Regions from separate parts of the Micromonospora sp. CPCC 205561 genome, predicted to be linked through region 2. Evidence: riboswitches for the same ligand, from Rfam matches in the RefSeq annotation. Region 2 holds a riboswitch; the other holds the start of a gene.

Region 1 (6,962 bases), on a different contig from region 2:
CTGGAGGCCGTGGAGGAGGCGCTGCTGAACTCGCTGTTCATGGCGGGCACCACCGTCGGCTTCAGGGGACGGGTCAGGTACGCGGTGCCGCACGACCGGATGCTCGACCTGCTCCGGGCGCACCGGGTCGTACCCCAGGGGTGAGCGGGCACCGGTGCGCAGTTCCGGACGGGCACGGGTGCGCGGGCCACCGGCTCACGCACCCGTACCCGTCGCGCCGCGGTCACTCGCCGGGCAGCTCGCCCCCGTCCTGCGTGCCGGTCCGGTTCGTGCTCTCGTCGGTCGGCTGGCCGGCCGTCCCGCCGTCCGCGCGCCGCTCCAGCACGCCCCGGTTGAGATGCAGCTCGATCATGTCGAAGAGGATCTCCCGCGCCTTCGTGTCGCCGGACCTGATCGCCTCACCGTCGCTGCGGGCGACCACCGCGTACGCGAGGTAGTGGCCGCGTACCTGCCAGCCGACGCGCGCCGGGGCGGTGGCCACGGCCTCGCTCTCCTCGTCGGCCGCCATGCCCCGGAACCGGCCCTCCCGCTCGTCGAGCGACTGCCGGATGCGGTCCCGGGCGCGCTCGGCGTTCGCCCGGTCGGTCAGGTTGAACAGCCCGGCGGTGACCAGGTGCTCCCCGTCGGGCGTCCGCAGCGTGGCGCGGACCACCTGGTTGCAGCCGAGGCGGAGCAGCAGGTCGGCGACCTCCCCGGTGGCCGCCACCGCGCAGCTGGCGCTGGAGTGCGTCTTCAGCACCCGGTAGGCGGGCTCCCCGTCGGCCACGGCGAGCTGCTTGCCCGGGAAGAGCTCCTTGGCGGTCAGCGGCGCCTGGTCGGTGTCGCGGGAGTCGAGATCGTGTGCCTCGGCGTCGGCCGACTCGGCCACGGTGGGCTGCGCGGTGGGCGTGGCCTGCGGGGTCTCGTCCCGCTCGACCAGCAGGGCGGCGGCGCTCAGGCCGCAGAGTGCGAGCAGCGCCAGCACGGCCGCGCCGCCGATCACGACCTGCCACAGCCGACCGCCGCCGCGCCGCGCGGCGGCGGGGGCGGCCGGCGGGGGTACCCGCTCGTGCGACTGCGCGTGCGGCCGGAGCTGCGAGTACGTCTCCGGCTGGGCGGCCGGCGGCGGCACGTCGGCCGCCTCGCGGATCGTCTCCGGGCCGGTCGAGGGCAGCGCGAGCCGATCGCCGCGGGAGAGCGACGGCGTCGGGAAGCGCGAGGGGGAGGGACCGGCGGGGGGAGGCGGACCGGCACCGAGCACCGACCGGTCGGACCCGGGCTCCGGGTACTCCATGAATTCGTCCTCATCGGACTCGTACCGATACACCATGTCGCCAGGGTAGGAGCATTTGTCCCTTTAGGCGTGAATAATGGGAAATTGAGCGCGCGGGTGTTTCGCGCCGTGCTGCGCCGACCCGCCACTCGCCGGCCCGCGCCGCGTCGGCCCGCCACCCGCCGTTCCGCGTCGCGCCGGGTCCGCGTCGGGGTGCCGGGTGGCGGTGCGAGAATTGCCGGCGTGACCGGCGACCACTACTTCACCGCTGAACCCACGACCGCCGCCCACCCGCGCGAGGTCGAGTTCTCCGTCGCCGGCCACGACTACGCGCTGACCTCCTCCGGCGGCGTCTTCTCCGCCGCCCGCCTCGACCCCGGCACGGCGGTCCTGCTGCGCAAGGCCGAACTGCCGGCCGCCGGGAGGACCGGCGCCCTGCTGGATCTCGGATGTGGCTTCGGGCCGATCACCTGCGTGCTCGCCGCCTCGGCGCCCACGGCGACCGTGTGGGCCGTGGACGTCAACGAACGGGCCCGCGAACTCACCGCCGCCAACGCGGCGCGGATCGGCGCGGCCGACCGGGTACGTGTCGCCGGGCCGGACGACGTGCCCGCCGACCTGAGCTTCGCCGAGATCTGGTCGAACCCGCCGATCCGGGTCGGCAAGGACGAGCTGCACCAGCTCCTGCTGCGCTGGCTGCCCCGGCTCGCGCCGGACGGCGTCGCCTGGCTGGTGGTGGCCCGGTACCTCGGGGGTGACTCGTTGCAGCGCTGGCTGGTCGAGCAGGGCTGGCAGGTGGGGCGGCACGCCAGCCAGAAGGGCTACCGGGTGCTGCGGGTCACCCGGTAAATGGTTGGGCCGCCCGGCCGGTGCTCGGGCAGGATGCCGACGTGGGATACGTGGACGTGGCAGCGGTAGGGCACATCCTCCCCGACGGCCGGGAGCTCTTCTCCGACGTGTCGTTCCGGGTCGGTGAGGGCGCCAAGGTGGCCCTGGTAGGGCCGAACGGCGCCGGCAAGACGACGCTGTTGAGGATGGTCGCGGGCGACCTGCCGGTGAAGACCGGCGCCGTCGCGCGGGCCGGCGGGCTGGGCGTGATGCGCCAGTTCATCGGCATGATCGGCGACGAGTCCACGCTGGCCGACCTGGCGCTGTCGCTGGCCCCGCCGGCGCTGCGCGACGCCGGCCGCCGGCTGGTCGACACCGAGGCGGCCATGCGGGCGGCCGAGGTGCGCGGCAAGTACAGCACCGCCGCCGGCAAGGCCCAGTTGGCGTACGCGGACGCGCTCGCGGCCTGGGGCGAGGTCGGCGGGTACGACGCCGAGGTGCTCTTCGACACGGTCGCCACCATCGTGCTCGACATGCCCTGGGACCGTGCCCGGGAGCGTGGGGTCCGGACGCTCTCCGGCGGCCAGCAGAAGCGCTTCGCCCTCGAACTGCTGCTGCGCGGCCCGGACGAGGTGCTGCTCCTCGACGAGCCGGACAACTTCCTCGACGTGCCGGGCAAGCGCTGGCTGGAGGGGCGGCTGCGCGAGTCCACCAAGTCGGTGCTCTACGTCTCGCACGACCGGGAGCTGCTCGCGCACACCGCCGACCGGGTGGTCGCCGTGGAGGGCGGCAGCGCCTGGGTGCACCCGGGCGGCTTCGCGAGCTGGCACGAGGCACGGGTGGCCCGGCACGCCCGCCTCGACGAGCTGCGCCGGCGCTGGGACGAGGAACACCAGAAGCTGCGCGAGCTGATGCTGATGTACAAGCAGAAGGCCGCGTACAACGACGGGTTGGCGTCGCGCTACCAGGCCGCGCAGACCCGGCTGCGCAAGTTCGAGGAGGCCGGGCCGCCGCCCGTACCGCCCAAGGACCAGGACATCCGGATGCGGCTGACCGGCGGGCGGACCGGCAAGCGCGCGGTGGTCTGTGAGCAGCTCGAACTCGACGGCCTGACCTACCCGTTCGACCTGGAGATCTGGTACGGCGACCGGGTCGCGGTGCTCGGCGCCAACGGCACGGGGAAGTCGCACTTCCTCCGGCTGCTGGCCCGCGGCGGCACCGACCCCGACCCGGCCAACGGCCCGGTCGACGGCGCTGCCGCGCTGGCGCCGGTGACGCACGCCGGGGTCGCCCGGCTCGGGGCGCGGGTGCGTCCCGGGCACTTCTCGCAGACCCACGACCGGCCGGAGCTGATGGCGAAGACGCTGGTCGAGATCCTCTGGCGGGGTGACGAGCACCGGGCCGGCATGGACCGGCACGCCGCGATGGCGGCGCTCAGCCGGTACGAGCTGGCGGGGCAGGGCGACCAGCGCTTCGGCACCCTCTCCGGCGGTCAGCAGGCACGGTTCCTGGTGCTGCTGCTGGAACTCTCCGGCGCGACGCTGCTGCTGCTCGACGAGCCCACCGACAACCTCGACCTGGCCTCGGCGGAGGCGCTGGAGGCGGGACTGACCGCGTTCGAGGGGACCGTGGTGGCGGTGACCCACGACCGCTGGTTCACCCGCACCTTCGACCGCTTCGTGCTCTTCGGAGGCGACAACGAGGTGGTGGAGACCACCGAACCGGTCTGGGACGTGGCGTGATCCCCGCCGCCCGCCGCCGACGTGCTCGACCGGCGGGGGGGGGCGGGTTCCGATGCCCACGGCGGGCGGCGGACGGCCGGCATAGGGTGGATCTCGTGACTGAGATGACCTTCCGCCGGTTGGGCGACTCCGGGCTCGTGGTGTCCGTGGTCGGCATCGGCTGCAACAACTTCGGCCGCAAGCTCGACCTCGACGGCACCCGGGCGGTGGTCGACGCCGCGCTCGACGCCGGGATCAACTTCTTCGACACCGCCGACATCTACGGCGAGCCGCAGGGCGGCTCCGAGGAACTGCTGGGCCAGGCGCTCAAGGGGCGGCGCGACGACGTGGTGGTGGCCACCAAGTTCGGCATGGACATGCACGGCATGAACGGCCCCGACTTCGGTGCCCGGGGCGCCCGTCGCTACGTCGCGCGGGCGGTGGAGGCGTCGCTGCGCCGGCTCGGCACCGACCACATCGACCTGTACCAGATGCACGAGCCCGACCCGGGAACGCCGATCGACGAGACGCTCGCCGCGCTCGACGACCTCGTCCGCGCCGGCAAGGTGCGCTACCTGGGCAACTCCAACTTCGCCGGCTGGCAGATCGCCGACGCGGACTGGGTTGCCTCCTCCGCCGGCCGGACCCGGTTCATCAGCGCGCAGAACCACTACAGCCTGCTGGAGCGCGGCGTCGAGGCCGAGGTGGTGCCGGCCTGTGAGCGGTTCGGCCTCGGGCTGCTGCCGTTCTTCCCCCTGGCCAACGGGCTGCTCACCGGCAAGTACAGGCGGGACCAGGCGCCGCCGGCCGGCAGTCGCCTCGCCGGTGGCGGCCGGTACGCCGAGCGTCTCGCCGCCGCCGACTGGGACACCATCGAGGCGATCGAGGCGTACGCCGCCGAGCGGGGGCTGTCGATGCTCCAGGTGGCGATCGGCGGGCTCGCCGCCCAGCCGGCGGTGACCTCGGTGATCGCCGGTGCCACCACGCCGGAGCAGGTGCGTGCCAACGCCGAGGCGGGCACCTGGCAGCCCACCGACGAGGATCTCGACGCCCTGCGCGCCATCCTCTGAACCACGCTGACACCGCCCCGGCACCGTCCTGCCGGGGCCGGTGTGTCTTCCGGCCGGCACCAGCCGACCGGGTGCCGCTCCCACGGATGATGACCGCGTCGCACCACATCCGATGGTCGTCCACCCGGTAGGCGTCACGGTGCACGTGGACGTCGGGGAGCAGGCGCCGCCAGGACCGTCCGCGCAGCATCGTCCAGGTCACCAGGCCTTCGGCGACCGCGGCGCTGCCTCGGAACGGCAGGAGGGGCGAGCCGGGGCGGGAGCCGGGCCGGGGAGGGCATCCGGACAGCATCGCGTGACGGACCGGTCACGCGCACCTCGCCCGTCGGCTTCGGCCGGTCGGTGTGAAATCCACGGCCCGCCCTTGGCGGATCCGGGGATCCGTCGTACGGTGACACCCGCAAGTGACCCACGGGAGCCCGGTACACCGGGCTGAGAGGGGGGCTGTGAGCCCCCGACCGTCGAACCTGATCCGGGTAATGCCGGCGCAGGGAGGAGTGTTGCCGTGCCGTCCCTCGGGCGACTGCATCTGATCACCGACACCCGTCCCGGGCGGGACCCGCTGGCCGTGCTGCGGGCCGCCCTTCCGGTGGCCCGCGCCGAGCTGGTCGTGCAGGTCCGCGTGGAGGACGACGCCACCGACCGGGAGGCGTACGACCTGGCCCGCCGGGCGGTCACGCTCTGCGAGCGGTACGGCGCAACCTGCCTGGTGAACGACCGGCTGCACGTGGCGCTGGCGGTGGGCGCCGCGGGTGGCCACGTCGGCGCGGACGACCTGCCGGTCGGGGCGGCCCGCCGGGTGCTCGGCGCCACCGCGGTGCTCGGCGCCACCGCCCGCGAGCCGGGGACGGCGACCGGGGCGGTCGCGGCCGGCGCCAGCTACCTGGGCGTCGGCCCCTGCCACGCCACCAGCACCAAGACGGGGCTCCCCGCGCCGATCGGCCCGGCCGGGGTGCGGGCCGTCGCCGACGCCGTGGACGTGCCGGTGGTCGCGATCGGCGGGGTGACCGCCGCGGAGGTGCCGGCGCTGCTGGCGGCCGGTGCGTACGGGGTGGCGGTGGTGGGCGCCATCAGCGGGGCGGCCGATCCGGCCCGGGCGACGGCGGAGCTGCTGGGGGCGCTGGGGTGTTGAGCCGACCGGACGTCGCCGTGGTGGGGGCGGGACCGGTCGGGCTGGCGATCGCCTGGCGCTGCGCGGCGCGCGGACTCCGGGTCGCCGTGCACGATCCCGCCCCGGGCTCCGGCGCCTCACACGTCGCCGCCGGGATGCTCGCCCCGGTCGCCGAGGCGTACTTCGGCGAGCGCGAGTTGACCGGGCTGCTGACCGGCTCCGCCGCCCGCTGGCCGGCCTTCGCCGCCGAGCTGACCGAGGTCAGCGGCGTGGACGTCGGCTACCGCACCGAGGGCACCCTGATGGTCGGGCTCACCGCCGACGACCTGGCCGAGGCGCGCCGGCTGTGGGCGTACCAGCAGGGGCTCGGGCTGTCCGTGACGCCGCTGCGCCCCTCGGCGCTGCGGGACCGCGAGCCGGCGCTGGCACCCCGGGTGCGCGGCGGTGCGCTCGCCGCCACCGACCACCAGGTCGACCCGCGCCGGCTGGTGCGGGCGCTGCGCACGGCCGCGGAACGGGCCGGTGCCACGCTGGTGCCCGCCGCCGTGCGCGCGCTGTCCGAGCTGGACGCCGGGGTCACGGTGGTCGCGGCCGGCTGCGGCGCGGCGGCCCTGACCGGGCTGCCCGTGCGTCCGGTGAAGGGGCAGCTGCTGCGGCTCCGCGCGCCCGGCGGCGCCGCGCCGGGCTTCCGGCACGTCATCCGGGGGTACGCCGACGGCGAGCACGTCTACCTCGTCCCCCGCCCCGACGGGGAGGTGGTGGTGGGCGCGACCGTCGAGGAGCGCGGCGACACCGACGTCACCGCCGGGGCGGTGCTGCGCCTGCTCCGCGCCGGCGTCGGCCTGCTGCCCGAGCTGGCCGAGTACGACCTGGTGGAGACCCTCGCCGGCCTGCGCCCCGGCACCCCCGACAACGCCCCGATCCTCGGCCCGCTGCCCGGCCGGCCCGGGGTGCTCGCCGCGACCGGGCACCACCGGCAC
Region 2 (6,962 bases):
GAGCGCGGTGAGCAGCACCCCCGACGTCACCACCGCCGGGCCGGCCTCGAAGAGCACCCGGCCGGAGCGCTCGGCCGCGAACAGCACCAGCGTCACCACGACGCCGACCGCGCCGACGAGCAGCGGCCAGGCCCGCCGGGCCAGGACCCGCGGGCGGACCCCGAACAGCGGCAGCACGGCCAGCTCGACGGCGATGGCGATCGCCGGGGCCACCGGGTCCAGCGTGGCGATCAGGACGAACGAGAACACCAGCGCCGCGACGAGCTTGGCCACCGGGTTGCGCCGGGCCAGCGGCGCCTCCGGCGCGGCCACCGGCTCGAAGTCGATCACGATCGCTCCAGGGTGAGGCGGCGGTCCGCCAGGGCGGCGACGAAATCGGCGTCGTGGGTGACGGCGACCAGGCCGTGCCCGGCGTCGCGCAGCTCGGCGAAGAGGTCCACCAGCTCCAGCCAGGTTCGCCGGTCCTGGCCGAAGGTCGGTTCGTCGCAGACGAGCAGGCGGGGCGCGGTGGCCAGGGCGGTCGCCACGCTCAGCCGCCGCGCCTCGCCGCCGGAGAGGGTGTACGGGTTGGCCGCCGCGAGCTTCGTCAACCGCAGCCGGGACAGCAGCCCGTCCACCGTGGACCGGACCGCCGCCTCTGGCCGGCCGGTGCGGCGCGGGCCGAGTGCCAGCTCGTCGAAGACGGTGTTGGTGACGAACTGGTGTTCCGGGTCCTGGAAGACCGAGCCGATCCGGCGGGTCAGGGCCGGGGCGCGCCAGCGGTACGGGGGAGTGCGGGCGTCGCCGCCGGCCAGCGCCGTCGTCGCCGCGACCCGGCCGGCTCCGGGCTTGAGCAGGCCACCGAGCAGCAGTGCGAGGGTCGACTTGCCGGCGCCGTTCGGCCCGAGGACGGCGAGCGCCTCGCCGGCGCGTACCGCCAGGTCGACGGCGGCCAGCCGGGGCGGCAGGCCGAGCCCTTCGGCGGTGAGCAGCACGTCGCCGGCCGGCGAGGTGGCGTGACGGGGCGGTACGGGCCGGCCGGGCACCCAGACCCCCTCGGCGGCGAGCGCGTCGCCGTGCCCGCCGAAGACGGCCTCGGGCGTGCCGTCCGCGCGGACGCCGCCGGCGGGTTCGAGCACGACCACCCGATCGACCAGGGGCAGGGCCTCGGCGACCCGGTGCTCGACCAGGATCAGCGTGGTGTCGGCGTCCAGCGCGCCGGCCACCGCCGCCCGGATCAGCGCCGCGCCGGTCGGGTCGAGATTGGCGGTCGGCTCGTCGAGCAGCAGCAGCCCGGGGCGCAGGGCCAGCACGCCGGCCAGGGCGAGCCGCTGCTGCTCGCCGCCGGAGAGGGCGGCCGTGGGGCGGTTCCGGGGGTACGGGAAGCCGACCCGGGCGAGTGCCTCGTCGACGCGGGGCCAGATCTCCCCGGCGGGGATGCCCCGGTTCTCCAGGCCGAAGGCCACGTCGTCGCCGCTGCGGGCCATCACGAGCTGGGTCTCCGGGTCCTGGAAGACGACGCCGACCCGCTCGCGGCCCTTGCGGGGGTCGAGCCCGTCGATCTCGACGGTGCCCTCCTGCTCACCCGAGTCCTCGGGCAGCAGTCCGGCCAGCGCGGCGAGCAGCGTGCTCTTGCCGGCGCCCGAGGGCCCGAGCAGCAGCACCCGCTCGCCGGCCTCGACGCGCAGGTCCACCCCGCGTACGGCCCAGGCCCGGCGGCCGGCGTGCCGCCACCCGAAGCCCCGCAGCGTCACCGCCCCCACCGGGCTCCTCCCTCCTCGCGTCGCGGATCCGGCCCCGGCCCGGTGATGTCGACCGGGCCGGGGCCGGATCCGCCGGCAACAAGCCCTCGGCCGGGGCCCACCAGGTCGACGCGGCGTGCCGTCGACCTGGTGGGCGCAATCAGATGGCGACGCGGTCGCGGCCGGCGGGGAACCGGTCCAGGGCGCCCGTGGTCGCCAGGGCGCGGGTGAGCGCCCATCCGCCGGCACCCGCGACGATCGTGGCGCTGACGACGGTGAGCACGGCGTACGGGATGCGGTAGCTGCCCATCGCGTAGTCGACGTTCCAGACGAAGAAGTCGAAGAGCGCCGCGCCGAGGCCGGTCAGCGCGCCCGCGATCAGCGCGGTGGGCAGCCGGAACGAGCGGTACCGGAAGGCCGCGAAGGCCAACTCGGCGCCGAGCCCCTGGATCAGGCCCTGCACGATCGTCACGCCGCCCCACTCCGAGCCGAGCAGCGCGGAGACCGTCGCCGCCACCGCCTCGCAGAAGAGCGCCGCGCCCGGCTTGCGGATCACCAGGCCGCCGAGGACGGCCGGGACCAGCCAGACGCCGTACATGATCGCCTGGCCCGCCGGGAAGAAAGCGAACGCCGGGTCGACGGCCCGCCACAGCAGGCCCCAGGCCCAGAAGATGACGCCGAAGGCCACCGCGATCACGGCGGCGACGACGACGTCGACGGTGCGCCACCGGGTGGCGGTGTTGTTGTCTCGCATGGTTGCTCCCAGTCCCGAACGCGAACCAGGAGAAGACGCACGCCGCGCCCGGAGGTGCCGGACGTCGACGCGGCTGGAGGTCGACCGAACTCCCTGCGCTGGCATTACCCAGATCAGGTTCGAGGGTCTGCGGGCGGTGCCCGCACTCTCAGCGCTGTGCGCTCCCCTGTCGGATGTGAAGTTGTCGCGCCGACGCTAACACCTTTGAAGATCATCGAGCAAAGTGATCTTTCCGCAGCTCACCAGCACGTTCGATCGACGCGGTCGGTCCCGGCCCGGTACTCTCGGGCGGCCACTGGGAATCCGGCAGAGGGACACGGACGTGACATCCGAGGCTGACCGCCGCGCGCCGGCCGGACGGGACCCCGGCGCGCTGGGCGTCGCCACCCCCGGCGTACCGCAGGAGGCGCCGGCGTCGCCCGGCGGCCCGGGCGGGCTGGTCGGGTCGGTTGAGGTGCTCGCCGGCCTGCTGGTCCTGTTGGTCGTCTTCCGCGACCCGCTCGCCCGCGCCCTCTCCGCGCCCCGGTTGCAGACCTGGACCACGGTCTTCGTCTCGGTCCTGGTGCAGGCGGTGCCGTTCCTGGTCTTCGGGGTGCTGCTCTCCGCCGTGATCGCGGTCTTCGTGCCCCGGTCGTTCTGGGCCCGGGCGCTGCCGCGCCACCCGGCGCTCGCGGTGCCGGTGGCCAGCGCGGCCGGCGTGGTGCTGCCCGGCTGCGAGTGCGGGGCGGTGCCGATCGCCGGGTCGCTGATCCGGCGCGGGGTCACCCCGGCCGCCGCCCTGGCGTTCCTGCTCGCCGCCCCGGCGATCAATCCGATCGTGCTCACCGCGACCGCGGTGGCCTTCCCCGACGACCCGGCCATGGTCCTCGGCCGGGCCGTCGCGAGCCTGATCGTGGCGATGGTGATGGGCTGGCTGTGGCTGCGCCTCGGCCGGGCCGACTGGATCCGGCTGCCGAGCCGGCCGGAGCTGGACGACAGCTCGCGCGGGCGGGCGTTCTGGGGGGCGGTCCGGCACGACGTCACGCACGCCGGCGGGTTCCTGGTGATCGGCGCGGCGGCCGCCGCCACGATCAACGTCGTGGTGCCGGAGCGCTGGTTGCGTACCCTCGCCGACGAGCCGGTGCTCTCGGTGCTCGCGCTGGCCGTGCTCGCGGTGCTGCTCTCCCTCTGCTCCGAGGCGGACGCCTTCGTCGCCGCCTCGCTGTCGCAGTTCTCGCTGACCTCCCGACTGGTCTTCCTGGTGGTGGGACCGATGGTCGACCTGAAGCTCATCTCGATGCAGACCGGCGTCTTCGGCCGGCGGTTCGCGCTGCGGTTCGCCCCGACCACCTTCGCGGTGGCCGTCACGGTGGCCGCCGCGACCGGGGCGGTGCTGCTGTGAACCGGCAGGCGCAGGCGGTCGTCCTGCTGCTGCTCGGCGGCGCGGTGGTCCGGGCCGGCCTCACCGACCTGCACCTGCGCTACGTCAAGGAGGGGCTGCGCCCCTTCCTGGTCGCCGCCGGCCTGCTGCTGGTGGCCACCGCGGTCATGACCCTCTTCTACGAGCTGCGCCCGCTGCTGCGTCGCACCGGCGCACCCCCGCCGGCCGACGACCACGACGACCACGACGACGGCCACGGCCACGGCCACCACGAGCCGCGCGTCGGCTGGCTGCTGATTCTGCCCGTGCTGGGCCTGCTGCTGGTCGCCCCGCCGGCCCTGGGCTCGTACGCGGCCGGGCAGGCCGGCACCGCCGTCTCCACCCGGCAGCAGCCCTCCGACTACCCGCCGCTGCCCGCCGGCGACCCCGTGCGGGTCGCCGTGCTCGACTACGCCTCCCGCGCGCTCTTCGACCGCGGCACCTCGATCGGCGACCGCCGGGTCCAACTGACCGGCTTCGTCACCGCCGGCCCGGACGGCCGGCCCCTGCTGGCCCGGATGGTGCTCACCTGCTGCGCCGCCGACGGGCGACCGGTCAAGCTGGGCCTCACGGGCGCCGCCCCCGAAGGGCTCCCCGACGACACCTGGATCGAGGTGACCGGCCGCTACAGCGACCGGATCGCCCGGGACCCGGTCAACGACGCCGAGATTCCCTATCTGGACGTGGAGTCCTGGCGGCAGGTGCCCGTCCCTCGGCAACAGTACGAGTGACCCGCGCCGACCCTGGGTAGGCTCACGATCATGCGGATCGAGGCCCGGGGACTGACGTTCGACGTCCGCGCCGGCGGACCGGAGGGCGGCGCCCCCGTCCTGCTGCTGCACGGCTTCCCCCAGCACGGCGGGGAGTGGGACGACGTGGTGCCCGCGCTGCACGCCGCCGGCCTGCGCACGTACGCACCCGACCAGCGCGGCTACTCGCCGGGCGCGCGGCCCGGGGCGGTCGAGGCGTACCGGCTGCCGGAGCTGGTCGCCGACGCGGTGGCCGTGCTCGACGCGCTGGGCGTCGACGCGGCGCACCTGGTGGGGCACGACTGGGGCGCGGTGGTGGCCTGGGCCGTCGCGGCCGGCCACCCGCAGCGGGCCCGCACGCTGACCGCGGTGTCGGTGCCGCACCCCGCCGCGATGGCGTGGGCGCTGGCCGAGGACCCGGGGCAGAAGGCGCGCTCGGCGTACATGACGCTGTTCCGCAAGCCGGGCACGGCGGAGAAGGCGCTGCTGGCGCTGAACGCCACCGGGCTGCGCCGGATGCTGCACGGCGTCGGCGGCGACGCGCGGGTGGCCTCGTACGCGGACCCGTTGCGTGAGCCGGGCGCGCTGACCGCGGCGCTGAACTGGTACCGCGCGATGTCCCGCCGGGACCTGGCGGCCACCGGGCCGGTGCCGGTGCCGACCACCTTCGTGTGGAGCGACCGCGACATCGCGATCGGCCGGCGGGCCGCCGAGGCGTGCGCCGGGCACGTGAGCGCCGACTACCGCTTCGTCGAACTGTCGCGGGTGAGCCACTGGATCCCCGACGAGGCGCCCGCCCCGCTGGCCGAGGCGATCCTGGCCCGGGTGCACGGCCAGGCCTGACCCTCCCGCGACGCCCGGCGGCTGCCGGGCCACACCCCCGACGGAGGTACGACATGGACGGAGCAGACATGACGGTGCGCGCCGAGGACTTCCTGGCCGTGGTGACCGCCACGATGAACCGGGTGGCCGAGAGCCAACGCGAGGCGGTGGGGCGCGCCGCCGACCTGATCGCCGATGCCGTCCGCGCCGACGGCGTCGTGCACGCGTTCGGCACCGGCCACTCGGAGGCGCTGGCCATGGAGATCGCCGGGCGGGCCGGCGGGCTGGTGCCGACCAACCGGATCGCCCTGCGGGACCTCGTGCTGCGCGGTGGCGCCCCGGTGGACGTGCTCGGGCCGCTGCTGGAGCGCGACCCCTCGGTGGCGCACCGGCTCTACGAGCTGGCCCCGGTCAGCCCCGGGGACGTCTTCGTGCTCGCCTCCAACTCCGGCGTCAACGGGGCGATGGTGGAGTTCGCGTCGCTGGTCAAGGAGAAGGGACACGGGCTGGTCGCGATCACCTCGGCGCGGCACTCCGGGCAGATGTCCTCGCGCCACCCGTCCGGCCGCAAGCTCGCCGACTTCGCCGACGTGGTGCTCGACAACGGCGCCCCGTACGGCGACGCGACGCTGCCGCTGCCCGGCGGCGGCGCGGTCGGCGCGGTCTCGTCGATCACCGCCGCGTTGCTGGCGCAGCAGATCACTGTCGAGGTGGTGGCGCGGCTGCTGGCGGCGGGCGAGCGACCCCCGGTCTACCTGTCGGCCAACATCGCGGGCGGCGACGAGCACAACAACGCCCTGGAGGCCCGCTACGCCGGCCGGATCCGCCGCGGCTCCTGACCCCGGGACCGCGCCGCCGGACGCCCTCGGCCGCGCCCGCCCGGCCGGCTCCCTTCTGTGGCCGCGCCCGCCGGGCTCCGTTTCGTGGCCGGGCCCGCCCGGCACCCTCCGGGGACCGGTCCTGGTCCGATGCTCGCCGGGGCACGGGGCACGGGGCGCCTGCGCGCCGGGCGGGACCGGGTGGTTCGACGGACGTGAGTCGGTTTCGCAGGCCGGCCGGTGGGGCATCAGCGATGCTGCCGCCGGCCGCCCCCGCCGGCAGGACCGTCTGACCGGAGGTAGCGCGTGTCCAAGGAAACCGAGAAGCAGCGCTGGCAGCGCAACTTCGCCGACCTGCTCCAGGAGCTGCGGGTCGCCCAGACCGGCGTGCAGATCCTCTTCGCCTTCCTGCTCACCCTCCCGTTCAGCAACGGCTTCACCCGAACCAGCGGCTTCCAGAAGGACGTCTACATCGTCGCGTTGCTGGCGGCGGCCGCCGCCACCGCGATGATCATCTCTCCGGTGGCGTTCCACCGGGCGCTGTTCCGGCAGGGCCGCAAGCCGGAGCTGGTGCGGTTCGCGCACCGGATGGCCAGCGGTGGCCTCGCCTTCATGCTGATCGCGATGGTCAGCGCGGTGCTGCTGATCACCGACTTCGTGCTGGACCGGGGCATCGCCCTGGTGCTCAGCGGCATCACC

The links. A riboswitch is a leader RNA that binds a small molecule or an ion and turns the genes downstream of it on or off. The one in region 2 is predicted to bind thiamine pyrophosphate.
Region 1: another riboswitch for thiamine pyrophosphate. It lies ahead of thiE (thiamine phosphate synthase); the one in region 2 lies ahead of V6V16_RS16175 (ECF transporter S component).

The regions. Positions count from the first base shown of each region.
Region 1 is NZ_JBAKHV010000026.1:15,737-22,698, reverse strand. It holds gene V6V16_RS15450 (P1 family peptidase) at 1-144, shown strand, start outside; gene V6V16_RS15445 (hypothetical protein) at 224-1,309, opposite strand; gene V6V16_RS15440 (class I SAM-dependent methyltransferase) at 1,496-2,101, shown strand; gene V6V16_RS15435 (ABC-F family ATP-binding cassette domain-containing protein) at 2,143-3,822, shown strand; gene V6V16_RS15430 (aldo/keto reductase) at 3,909-4,871, shown strand; TPP riboswitch at 5,274-5,382, shown strand; gene thiE (thiamine phosphate synthase) at 5,377-6,003, shown strand; gene thiO (glycine oxidase ThiO) at 5,997-6,962, shown strand, end outside.
Region 2 is NZ_JBAKHV010000027.1:65,151-72,112, forward strand. It holds gene V6V16_RS16165 (energy-coupling factor transporter transmembrane component T family protein) at 1-330, opposite strand, end outside; gene V6V16_RS16170 (ABC transporter ATP-binding protein) at 327-1,742, opposite strand; gene V6V16_RS16175 (ECF transporter S component) at 1,882-2,475, opposite strand; TPP riboswitch at 2,548-2,653, opposite strand; gene V6V16_RS16180 (permease) at 2,912-3,856, shown strand; gene V6V16_RS16185 (TIGR03943 family putative permease subunit) at 3,853-4,605, shown strand; gene V6V16_RS16190 (alpha/beta fold hydrolase) at 4,636-5,466, shown strand; gene V6V16_RS16195 (SIS domain-containing protein) at 5,535-6,284, shown strand; gene V6V16_RS16200 (DUF6328 family protein) at 6,570-6,962, shown strand, end outside.